2 regions of the Streptomyces sp. CA-179760 genome follow, and region 2 is predicted to be linked to the other one. Evidence: predicted binding sites of a transcription regulator. Region 2 holds the regulator's gene; the other holds the start of a gene.
The links. The regulator HspR, encoded in region 2, represses chaperone genes until heat shock. The targets are predictions, from matches to a motif close to TTGAGNNNNNNNNNCTCAA.
Positions count from the first base shown of each region.

Region 1: lon (endopeptidase La) is a predicted target of HspR. The motif match lies at 3,032-3,050, and genes of this name have one in related genera.

Region 1 covers NZ_JBNJLZ010000001.1:6,508,722-6,514,796, forward strand. The annotation lists gene ACQEV8_RS29755 (response regulator transcription factor) at 1-617, opposite strand, end outside; partial or broken gene ACQEV8_RS29760 (spermidine synthase) at 753-1,429, opposite strand; gene ACQEV8_RS29765 (rhomboid-like protein) at 1,600-2,397, shown strand; gene ACQEV8_RS29770 (N-acetyltransferase family protein) at 2,410-2,685, opposite strand; gene ACQEV8_RS29775 (hypothetical protein) at 2,691-2,954, opposite strand; gene lon (endopeptidase La) at 3,073-5,496, shown strand; gene ACQEV8_RS29785 (MarR family winged helix-turn-helix transcriptional regulator) at 5,673-6,075, shown strand, end outside.
Region 2 covers NZ_JBNJLZ010000001.1:5,229,115-5,235,189, forward strand. The annotation lists gene dnaK (molecular chaperone DnaK) at 1-762, shown strand, start outside; gene grpE (nucleotide exchange factor GrpE) at 759-1,409, shown strand; gene dnaJ (molecular chaperone DnaJ) at 1,446-2,633, shown strand; gene ACQEV8_RS23680 (heat shock protein transcriptional repressor HspR) at 2,639-3,088, shown strand; gene ACQEV8_RS23685 (substrate-binding domain-containing protein) at 3,378-4,490, shown strand; gene ACQEV8_RS23690 (hypothetical protein) at 4,746-5,126, shown strand; gene ACQEV8_RS23695 (ABC transporter ATP-binding protein) at 5,328-6,014, shown strand; gene ACQEV8_RS23700 (hypothetical protein) at 6,011-6,075, shown strand, end outside.

The DNA of each region.
Region 1 (6,075 bases), 1.3 Mb from region 2:
CAGTCCCAGACCTCGGCGAGCAGCTGCTCGCGCGAGAGCACCGCGCGCGGGGTGTTCGCCAGGCAGACCAGCAGGTCGAACTCGGTCGGCGTGAGGTGAACATCCTCACTGCGCACCCGCACGCGTCGCTGCGCGTGGTCGATCTCCAGCTCGCCGAGGCGCAGGATGCCGCTGCGCGGCGTCGCGGCGGCCAGCGCGGCCCGCTCCACACGGCGCAGCAGCACGTGCACACGTGCCGCCAGCTCCCGCATCGAGAACGGCTTCGTCATGTAGTCGTCGGCGCCGACGCCCAGACCGACCAGCATGTCGGTCTCGTCGTCGCGCGCGGTGAGCATCATCACCGGCACCGGCCGGGCGGCCTGCACGCGCCGGCAGACCTCCAGACCGTCGAAGCCGGGCAGCATGATGTCGAGGATCAGCAGGTCGGGCTGCCAGGCCTCGGCCGTGTCGACCGCCGCCGGACCGTCGCCCGCCGTTTGCACGAGGAAGCCCTCGGCGCGCAGGCGGGTCGCGATGGCGTCCACGATCGTGGCGTCGTCCTCGACGACGAGAACCCGGCGCTGTGCGCCCGGGGTAGCCGTCGCCGAACCGCTGTGGGAGGTCTGTGTCTGCTCCATCGCCCGCCCCTGGGGTGTGCTTTCCGGAATCAGTGGGGTGATTCCTTCTGACTGGCTATGCCTGCGCATGGTTGCGATTGACGCTTGAATGATCGGCGTCAGGGGAGCAGCGTACGGGGAGTCAGTACACCTTTGCTATCCAGGGCGGATGCCGAGGTGTACGACGTCGGGAACGCCCCGGGCAACCGGGATCTCTTCGGTACGCACCAGCTGGAACCCGGCATTCCGCAAGGTTTCTTCGAATTCCGGAGAGGGCTGGGCGGACCAGACCGCTAGTACCCCACCGGGTCTCAACACCCGGGCGCAGCTTGCCAGTCCGGCCGCCGAGTACAGATTCCCGTTGCCCTCCGTGACGGTCCAGCCGGGGCCGTTGTCGATGTCGAGGCACAGGGCGTCGAACGTGTCGGATGTCTCATTGACGTACGTCACGAGATCGGTTTCGACGATTTTCGCGCGGGGTCGGCCAAGGCTTCGGCGGAGAACGCGGAGAGCGGGCCGTCGAGATGCCATCCCACAATCGCGTGCTCGCGTTCCACGACCGCGATCCCTCCCCAGCGGGGGTCCGCCGCCGCGTGGGCGAGGGAGAAGCCGACGCCGAGTCCGCCGATCAGCACATCCGGGCGGGCCCGGCCGGCCAGGGCGTCCAGGGCCGCGTCGATCAGCCGTCGCTCCGAGCGGCCGTCGGAGGTGTCCATCAGGAAGCAGCCGTTCGCGATGATCTCCAGCCGGTCGCCGTGCCGTCGCAGCACGACCTCGCCGTGCGGGCCCTCGCGACGGTCCAGTACATCGGGCGGGTCGTTCGAGGTGGGCATCGGAGCATCCTGGCAGGTGCGGGGTGTCCTGCGCCAAGCATTACGGAGCGGCGCGGCGGACGCGGTGCGCGGCTCTCGGGTTGCTGTGAATCGGCTCTCGCGTGGCGCCGGTCACAGACAGTGGGGTAGGTGTACGCGAAGGCTGGGGCACGACGGAAGGAGCGCCCGCTGTGGAACGCAACGCGCCGCCCGACAAGACGGCCGTGACGGCGCCGGCGGGTGCGCCCGTTTCCGACGCGCCGGGGCTGCTGGACGGGGTTCCGAGGCAGCGGGGCCCGCGGGAGAGCCTGGACGCGGGCGTACGGGAGTCCCACCCGGTGCGGGAGCCCCGGCTCCGGACGCCGCCGCGGCCCTGGCGGCTGCTGCCCACGCCCACGGGTACGCCCTTCACCTTCGGGTACGCGGTCGTCCTCTGTGTCACCTCGCTGATCTCCGCGTACGCGGACCCCGCGCTGGTCCACGCCCTGCTCCAGGGCTCCAGCACCGATGTCGCGCACCTGGTACGGACGCCGGGGCTGGTGCTGGTCGGCAGCGCGCTGTGGGTCGCGGGCGGGGTGGCCTCGGCGTTCACGATCGGGTTCGTGCTGGTGCTGACCGCGCTGGAACGGCGGATCGGCGGCCTGCGCACGGCCGGTGTCTTCCTGCTCGGGCACGTCCTGGCCACCCTGGCGACCGAGGTCCCGGTGGGGCTCGCGGTGCTGGCCGGGCACCTCCCCGACAGTTCCCTGCACCGCCTCGACTACGGCGTCAGCTTCGGGGTCGCGGCCGGTACCGGCGCCCTGGCCGGCCTGCTCTCCCCCTGGCTGCGCGTGCCCCTGCTGGCCGTCTTCGGCGGAATGCTGCTCCAGGACCTCCTCGCCTTCACCGACCCGATGACGAACTGGGGCCATCTGATCGCCCTGGCCGTCGGCATCGCGACCTGGCCGGTGCTCCGGCGGTGGCGGGTGAAACGCGCTGTCGGGAGCTGAGAGCGAGGCTCGTCACGCCGGCGGGCAGTGCTTGGCGCTGGTCAGCAGGGCCACCGCCTCCCAGCCCAGTGCCTCGTGGAGCCCTCGTCCCGCGGGTGTCCCGGACAGGACGCCGGTCCGCGCCCCCTGCTGGAAGGCGGCGTTCCGCAGCGTCCGCATGACGAGGCTGCCGAGCCCTCTGCGGCGGTGGCCGGGGGCCGTCTCGATCTGGTCGGCGACGGCGGTCGCACCCGTCGGGGCGATCTGGCCGCGCGCCGCGAGCGAGCCGTCCGGCGCGGCGACCAGCACGCGCGTCACCCCGCCGCGTGACCAGGTGCGCAGCCGATAGCCGTAGGGAACGTCCGGAACGTCGTTCGCCGCCAGGGAGCCGTCATCGGACAGCCGGGCTCGGGGTCGATCCACCAGCTCTCGTCCAGCCAGCCGGTGACCACCGAGGGATCCCGGAACGCCTTCAGCCGGACCGCGTCGCCGGTCACTTCGCCGGCCACCTTGCGGACGGCCGTCTCGTCGAGATCCTCGCCCGTCGTGCCGAACACATGCCGTGTGACATGGCCCAACGCCCTGCCCCTTCTCCGCGTCCCGAGTGATCGCTCACAGCGAACGGCCTCGGGGAACATCCGGCGGCCCCCGTGCATTGAGTCGGCATAGCTCAACTTGACTGCCGAAGGGGAGATCATGGCTGCTGAGTCCAAGGCGTTCACATCGCTCACCCTGCCCGTGCTGCCGCTCGATGGCGAGGTCGTGCTGCCCGGGATGGTGGTCCCGCTCGATCTGAGTGACTCCGAGGTCCGTGCCGCGGTGGAGGCCGCTCAGGCCGCTGCCAGGTCAACGCCAGGAAAGCCCCGGGTACTCCTGGTGCCGCGGATCGACGGGACCTACGCCAACACCGGTGTCCTCGGCACCGTCGAACAGGTCGGAAGGCTCGCCGACGGCGATCCCGGTGCCCTGATCCGCGGCCGGGGCCGGGTGCGCATCGGGGCGGGGACCACGGGTCCCGGCGCTGCCCTCTGGGTCGAGGGCACCCACCTCGACGAGTCCGTGCCGGAGCCCCTGCCCGGCCAGGTCGCCGAACTGGTGAAGGAGTACAAGGCCCTCGCCACCGCCTGGCTGCGGGGGCGAGGCGCCTGGCAGGTCGTCGACCGGGTCCAGGCCATCGACGATGTCTCGGCGCTCGCAGACAACTCCGGCTACTCGCCGTTCCTGACCACCGACCAGAAGATCGAGCTGCTGGAGACCACCGACCCGGTGGCACGGCTGAAGCTCGCCGCCCAGCAGCTGCGCGACCACCTCGCCGAGCAGGACGTGGCCGAGTCCATCGCCAAGGACGTCCAGGAAGGCGTCGACAAGCAGCAGCGCGAGTTCCTGCTGCGGCGTCAGCTGGAAGCCGTCCGCAAGGAGCTGCGCGAGCTGAACGGCGAGCAGGACGGCGAGGAGTCCGACGACTACCGCACCCGCGTCGAAGCCGCCGACCTGCCGGAGAACGTCCGCGAGGCCGCGCTCAAGGAGGTCGACAAGCTGGAGCGGTCCTCCGACCAGTCGCCCGAGGGCTCCTGGATCCGCACCTGGCTCGACACGGTTCTGGAGATGCCGTGGAACGAGCGCACCGAGGACGCGTACGACATCCAGGGCGCCCAGGCCGTCCTCGACGCCGAGCACTCCGGCTTGGAGGACGTGAAGGAGCGGATCACCGAGTACCTCGCGGTGCGCAAGCGGCGTACCGACCGGGGCCTGGGCGTGGTCGGCGGGCGGCGCGGCGGTGCCGTGCTCGCGCTCGTGGGCCCGCCCGGCGTCGGCAAGACCAGCCTCGGCGAGTCCGTCGCCCACGCCATGGGCCGCAAGTTCGTGCGGGTCGCCCTCGGCGGTGTGCGCGACGAGGCCGAGATCCGCGGTCACCGGCGTACGTACGTCGGCGCGCTGCCCGGCCGTGTCGTCCGGGCCATCAAGGAGGCCGGGTCGATGAACCCGGTGGTGCTGCTCGACGAGATCGACAAGGTGGGCTCGGACTTCCGGGGCGACCCGGCCGCCGCCCTCCTCGAAGTCCTCGACCCGGCGCAGAACCACACCTTCCGGGACCACTATCTGGAGGTCGAGCTGGACCTGTCGGACGTCGTCTTCCTGGCCACCGCCAACGTGCTGGAGGCCATCCCGGAGGCGCTGGCCGACCGGATGGAGATCGTCCGCCTGGACGGCTACACCGAGGACGAGAAGGTCGTCATCGCCCGCGACCACCTGCTGCCGCGCCAGCTGGAGCGGGCCGGGCTCGCCGAGGACGAGGTCACCGTCGACGAGGGCGCGCTGCGCAAGCTCGCCGGTGAGTACACGCGCGAAGCGGGTGTCCGCAATCTGGAGCGGTCCGTCGCGCGGCTGCTGCGCAAGGTCGCGGCCCAGCACGAACTGGGCGAGCGGAAGCTGCCGTACACCGTCACGGACGGGGATCTGCGCGCACTGATCGGCCGGCCGCACCATGTTCCCGAGTCCGCGCAGGAGCCGGCTGAGCGGCGGACGTCGGTGCCGGGCGTGGCGACCGGGCTCGCGGTGACGGGAGCGGGCGGTGACGTGCTGTACGTGGAGGCGTCGCTGGCCGACCCGGAGACGGGCGCGGCCGGGCTCACCCTGACCGGCCAGCTGGGCGACGTGATGAAGGAGTCCGCCCAGATCGCGCTGAGCTTCCTGCGCTCCCGCGGTGCCGAACTCGAACTGCCGGTGGGCGATCTGAAGGACCGGGGCGTGCACATCCACTTCCCGGCGGGCGCGGTCCCCAAGGACGGCCCCAGCGCCGGCATCACGATGACCACGGCCCTCGCGTCCCTGCTGTCCGGCCGGCTGGTCCGCACGGACGTGGCGATGACCGGCGAGGTCTCGCTGACCGGGCGGGTCCTGCCGATCGGCGGCGTGAAGCAGAAGCTGCTGGCCGCCCATCGCGCCGGGGTCACCACCGTGATCATCCCCAAGCGCAACGAACCCGACCTGGACGACGTCCCGGCCGAGGTGCTGGACGGGCTCGACGTCCATGCCGTGACCGACGTCCGCCAGGTCCTGGAGCTGGCGCTCGCGCCCGCGACCGCGAGTGCGGCGCCGGAGGTTCCGGTCGCGGCGTGACGGGCGTGACCGGATCAGGGGAAGGCCCGGGTTCCCGTGAGGGAGGCCCGGGCCTTCACCGTGTGGTGGCCCTGTGTACAGGCGGGCCGTGACCTGCGGAATACTTGCCGAACTGCGGCGATGACGGCAGGTGACGGAAAATCTCAGTACGGGGCGATACCGAGGCAGGGGCTGACGTGCAGGACAACGGGAACGGCGACGGACCGGGAGGCGAATCCGCCCTGGCCGCGAGCGGTGTGGACCAGCCCGCCTTCCTCGCCCTGGAGCGTGAGCTGACCGTGCTGCTGCGGCGTGCTCGGGCCAACCAGGGCGAGATGGCCCGCGAGGTGCACCCCGACCTGGAGTCGTCCGCGTACGGGCTCCTCGTCCGGCTCGACGAGTACGGCAAGCAGCGGGCGACCGAGCTCGCCGCCTACATCGGCGTCGGCAAGGCCACGATGTCCCGCCAGCTGCGGGCCCTGGAGGAACTCGGGCTGGTCGCGCGCGAGCCCGACCCCGCCGACGGCCGCGCCTGGCTCGTCGCCCTCACCCAGGAGGGCCACGACCGCGTCCGCCGGGTGCGGGAGGCCCGCCGCGCCC
Region 2 (6,075 bases):
ACCCCGCTGTCCCTCGGTATCGAGACCAAGGGCGGCATCATGACCAAGCTCATCGAGCGGAACACGACGATCCCGACCAAGCGGTCCGAGATCTTCACCACCGCCGAGGACAACCAGCCCTCCGTGCAGATCCAGGTCTACCAGGGCGAGCGCGAGATCGCGGCGTACAACAAGAAGCTCGGGATGTTCGAGCTGACCGGTCTGCCCCCGGCGCCCCGCGGCGTCCCGCAGATCGAGGTGTCCTTCGACATCGACGCCAACGGCATCATGCACGTCACGGCGAAGGACCTCGGCACCGGCAAGGAGCAGAAGATGACCGTCACCGGCGGCTCCTCGCTGCCGAAGGACGAGGTCGACCGCATGCGCCAGGAGGCCGAGCAGTACGCGGAGGAGGACCACAAGCGCCGCGAGGCCGCCGAGTCCCGCAACCAGGGCGAGCAGCTCGTCTACCAGACCGAGAAGTTCCTCAAGGACAACGAGGACAAGGTCCCGGGCGAGATCAAGACCGAGGTCGAGGAAGCCGTCAATGAGCTGAAGGAGAAGCTCAAGGGCGAGGACTCGGCCGAGATCCGCACCGCCACGGAGAAGGTCGCGGCCGTCTCGCAGAAGCTCGGCCAGGCCATGTACGCCGACGCGAACGCCGCGCAGGCCGACGGCGCCGCCGGAGCCGGCGCGGGTGCCGGTGCCGGTGACGCCAAGGCCGACGACGACGTCGTCGACGCCGAGATCGTCGACGAGGACCGGAAGGATGGTGCCGCGTGACGGAGGAGACCCCGGGCTTCGACGAGCAGCAGCCCGACGTCCCTTCCGGCGCCACCTCCGATGACGCCGAGCCGAAGGCCGCCTCCTCCGAGGAGGGAGCGGCCCCGGCCGGGGACACGGGCCAGGACGTGGCCCTGGTGGCCCAGCTGGACCAGGCCCGCACGGCGCTGGGCGAGCGCACGGGCGACCTCCAGCGCCTCCAGGCCGAGTTCCAGAACTACCGCCGCCGGGTCGAGCGCGACCGGATCGCGGTCAAGGAGATCGCCATCGCGAACCTCCTGACCGAGCTCCTGCCCGTGCTCGACGACATCGGCCGCGCGCGGGAGCACGGCGAACTGGTCGGCGGCTTCAAGTCCGTCGCCGAGTCGCTGGAGGGCACCGCGGCGAAGATGGGCCTGCAGCAGTTCGGCAAGGAGGGCGAGCCCTTCGACCCGACGATCCACGAAGCCCTGATGCACAGTTACGCACCGGACGTCACCGAGACGACGTGCGTGGCGATTCTGCAGCCCGGGTACCGGATCGGCGAGCGCACCATCCGCCCCGCGCGGGTGGCTGTGGCCGAACCCCAGCCGGGGGCACAGACGGTCAAGGCGGACGAGTCCGCCGACGCCGACGACAAGGAGAGCGGTGGCCCGGACGAGGGCTGACGTCATATCGGACGACAGGAAGGAGGGGCGTCGAGGATGAGCACCAAGGACTTCATCGAGAAGGACTACTACAAGGTCCTCGGCGTCCCCAAGGACGCCACCGAGGCCGAGATCAAGAAGGCGTACCGGAAGCTCGCCCGCGAGAACCACCCGGACGCCAACACGGGAAACGTCAAGGCGGAGGAGCGCTTCAAGGAGATCTCCGAGGCCAACGACATTCTCGGCGACCCCAAGAAGCGCAAGGAGTACGACGAGGCACGCGCCCTCTTCGCGGGCGGTGGCTTCCGCCCGGGGCCGGGCGGCGCGGGCGGCGGCAACTTCAACTTCGACCTGGGCGACCTCTTCGGAGGCGGCGCCCAGGGCGGGGGCCAGGGAGCCGGCGGCTTCGGCGGCGGGATCGGTGACGTCTTCGGGGGCCTGTTCAACCGCGGCGGTACGGGCGCGGGGACGCGCACGCACCCGCGGCGCGGCCAGGACATCGAGTCCGAGGTCACGCTCAGCTTCACCGAGGCGATCGAGGGCGCGACGGTCCCGCTGCGGATGTCCTCGCAGTCACCCTGCAAGGCCTGTTCGGGCACCGGCGACAAGAACGGCACACCGCGCGTGTGCCCGACCTGCGTCGGCACCGGGCAGGTCGCCCGGGGCAGCGGCGGGGGCTTCTCCCTCACCGACCCCTGCCCGGACTGCAAGGGCCGCGGCCTGATCGCGGAGCACGCCTGCGAGGTCTGCAAGGGCAGCGGCCGGGCCAAGTCCTCACGGACCATGCAGGTGCGCATCCCCGCCGGCGTCAGCGACAGCCAGCGGATCCGGCTGCGCGGCAAGGGCGCGCCCGGTGAGCGGGGCGGCCCGGCGGGCGACCTGTACGTGGTCGTGCATGTCGACGCCCATCCGGTGTTCGGCCGCAAGGACGACAACCTCACCGTCACCGTCCCGGTGACCTTCACCGAGGCGGCCCTCGGCGGCGAGGTGCGGGTGCCCACGCTGGGCGGCCCGCCCGTCACGCTGAAGCTCCCGCCGGGCACGCCCAACGGCCGCACCATGCGCGCCCGGGGCAAGGGCGCGGTCCGCAAGGACGGCACCCGCGGGGACCTGCTGGTCACCGTCGAAGTGAGTGTTCCGACGGACCTGACGGGGAAGGCTCGTGACGCACTCGAGGCGTATCGCGAGGCGACTTCGGGTGAGGATCCGCGGGCGGATCTGTTCCAGGCCGCGAAGGGAGCATGAGGCAGATGGACGGTCGTCGGCGCAATCCGTATGAACTGACCGAGGAAACCCCGGTCTACGTCATCTCGGTGGCGGCCCAGCTGTCCGGCCTGCACCCGCAGACCCTGCGCCAGTACGACCGCCTGGGTCTGGTGTCTCCGGACCGCACCGCGGGCCGGGGCCGGCGCTACTCGGCCCGTGACATCCAACTGCTGCGCACTGTCCAGCAGTTGTCGCAGGACGAGGGCATCAACCTGGCCGGTATCAAGCGCATCATCGAACTGGAGAACCAGGTCGCCGCGCTCCAGGCCCGGGCGGCCGAGCTGCAGAACGCGCTCGACGGCGCGGCGGCGGCGATGCGCCAGCGCGAGGCGGCGGTGCACGCGTCGTACCGCCGGGACCTGGTGCCGTACCAGGAGGTCCAGCAGAGCAGCGCGCTGGTGGTGTGGCGGCCGAAGCGGCAGCAGTCGGACTGACTGCCGGACTGAATGCCTGTCCACAGTCTGTGGAAGGGGCCGGGAGGCGACTCCCGGCCCCTTTCGTGTGTCTTGGCCCGGTTTCGCTGGGTCTCCCATCGATGGGTGGCCCGTGCGGGGAACCTGGAGATGATTCCGCAGAGTCTTCACAACGATCGCGGAGCGTGGTGTTGTCATCTCGTTAAGTGCTTCCGCTTGACGCTGGGGGCCGCGTCCGCGTTGGCTTTTCAGTCACATGGGCCACAAAGCTGTGCCCACGTCCGAATCACACGTGAAGTGGGCTCCCGACATGCGTCGTCGTATCTCCATATCCGTGGCCGCGGCCGCGATGTCCGTCACGCTCGCCGGGTGCGGCGCGCTCAACGCGACGGGGAGCAGTGACGACGCGAGCCCGGCCAAGGGCAACGACATCACGGTGGGCCTGCTGCTCCCGGAGAAGGCGAACACCCGGTACGAGAACTTCGACTACCCGATCATCAAGACGAAGGTCGAGTCCCTCACCGACAACAAGGGCCGCGTCGAGTACGCCAACGCCGAGGCGGACGCCGACACGCAGGCGGGCCAGCTGCAGAAGATGATCGACGACCGGGTCGACGTGGTCCTGCTGGACGCGGTCGACTCGCAGGCCATCGCGAGCGGCGTCAAGAAGGCCAAGGAGGCCGGCATCCCGGTCATCGCCTACGACCGGCTGGCCGAGGGCCCGATCGAGGCGTACATCTCCTTCGACAACGAGCTGGTCGGCGAGGTCCAGGGGCGCACCCTGCTGGAGGCCATCGGCGAGGACGCGAACCTCTCCGACAAGATCGTCATGATGAACGGCTCGTCGACCGACCCGAACGCCAAGCAGTTCAAGGCGGGTGCGATGTCCGAGCTGAACGGCAAGGTGACGATCGCCGAGTCCTTCGACACCAAGGACTGGAAGCCGGAGAACGCCGAGGCCAACATGGCCGAGGCGATCGAGAAGATCGGCAAGGACAACATCGACGCGGTCTACTCCGCCAACGACGGCATGGCCGGCGGCATCATCAAGGCGCTGGAGGCCGCGGGCGTGAGCGACCTGCCGCCGATCACCGGGCAGGACGCGGAGCTCCAGGCGGTGCAGCGGATCATCGCGGGCGAGCAGTACATGAGCGTGTACAAGTCGTATCCGCAGGAGGCCGAGAACGCGGCGGAGATGGCCGTGGCGAAGGTCCAGGGCCGGGACATCCAGTTCGCCGCCCTCACCCGCGACAAGGTCGACAGCCCCACCCACAAGGGCATCCCGGCCCAGCTGGTGCCCGTGGTCGCGCTGACGAAGAAGAACATCGAGGACACGGTGGTCGCGGACGACATCTACAAGCTGTCGGACATCTGCACGGCCAAGTACGAGACGGCTTGCCGGGCGATCGGCCTCCGCAAGTAGGGCCCCCGCCCTGCTCCCTGGCCTCTAGGATCCTTCCGGCTCTCCCCCCCCGACCGGGCGGCCCCCGACCGGGCGGCCCCCGTGCGGGCGGGGCTCGGGTGGCATACCCCCCGATGGGTGGATTCTCCCGGTGATCACCGACCGGCAGTCTGGAGGAACAGGGGCCGCACCGCTTTCAGCAGTGCGCTCCCGTCCCTTCCGAACCGCGCGGCGGACGGGACAACCATCAGGGAGAGGGGAAGCACCATCGTGAACGTGAGAATCGCACGACGTGTGGGGGTCGGGTTCATCGCGGCCCTGGCGCTCGGGACGGCGACGCCCGCCATCGCGTACGAGATCGGACCGCACTCCTACGACGGGGAGCTCCGGTTCTGGACCGAGGGCAGCCCGGACCGCTCGATCATGAACATCAAGGACACGGGCAGCGACCACTGGGTCAAGGCGGAGTACTACCGCGTCGCCCACCCGGACGACAAGCTGACCCTGTGGAACAAGGACGGCCCGAACGGTCCCAGGGACAACGACGGCAACATCGGCACCGTCGAGAGCAGCAAGGCCTCCGAGATCTTCAAGGCCCGCGGCACTGTGTCCCGCAACAACCTGCCGGACTGGCACACCAGCTGGTACACGGACTGACGGTGACGCACGCGTAGGTCCGGCCTGAACCGATGTGTACCGGTGCGCATCGGAGACGGGCCCGCAGCCTGACCGGGAGGGGCCGAGCGCCCCTCCCGGTCAGGCGTGTCCTCTTTCCGCCCCGCCTCGCCCACCGCGCCTCGACGAACCGCCGCTCCTTTCCGTGCGGTTGTCATTCCGTCTCGACCGAGGGAGCCCCGCGTGACCCCACCCCCCGCACCGCCCGTGCTGTGCCTCAGCGACGTGGTCTACGGCGTCTCCGGCCGACGCCTGCTCGACGGCGTCGACCTCACCGTGCGGGCCGGACAGTCCGTCTCCGTCATGGGGCCCTCGGGCAGCGGCAAGTCCACGCTGCTGATGTGCCTCATGGGGCTGATCCGGCCCCGGTCGGGCCGCGTCGAAGTGGCGGGCGAGGACATCACACGGCTGTCGGCGCGAGGCCTCGCCGCCCACCGGCGCAGGCACATCGGCATGGTCTTCCAGTTCGGCGAACTCCTTCCCGAACTGACCCCGGTGGAGAACGTGATGATCGCGAGCCTGCTGGCCGGTGACGCCGTCGACGACTCCCGCTCCCGGGCGGAGAGCCTGCTCACCGCTCTCGGGGTGCCCGAGGCCGCGGCGACGCAGGACCTGTCCGGAGGCGAACGGCAGCGGGTCGCCGTGGCCCGCGCGCTGGTGAACACGCCCGGACTGCTGCTCGCCGACGAGCCGACCGGAGCCCTGGACGGGGAGCAGCGCGAGGCCGTGGCGGACCTGTTGTTCGGCACGCCGCGCGAACACGGGTGCGCCCTGGTCGTGGTGACCCACGACCCCACGGTGGCCGGTCGGGCAGACGTTCGACTGCACCTTCACGAGGGGCAGTTGGTCCAGGTGCAGGAGGCGCGATGAACGGCGGTGGACTGCGCCGGCGACTGCTGCGCATGGGCCGGGCGGCGTCCGGGGCGGCGGA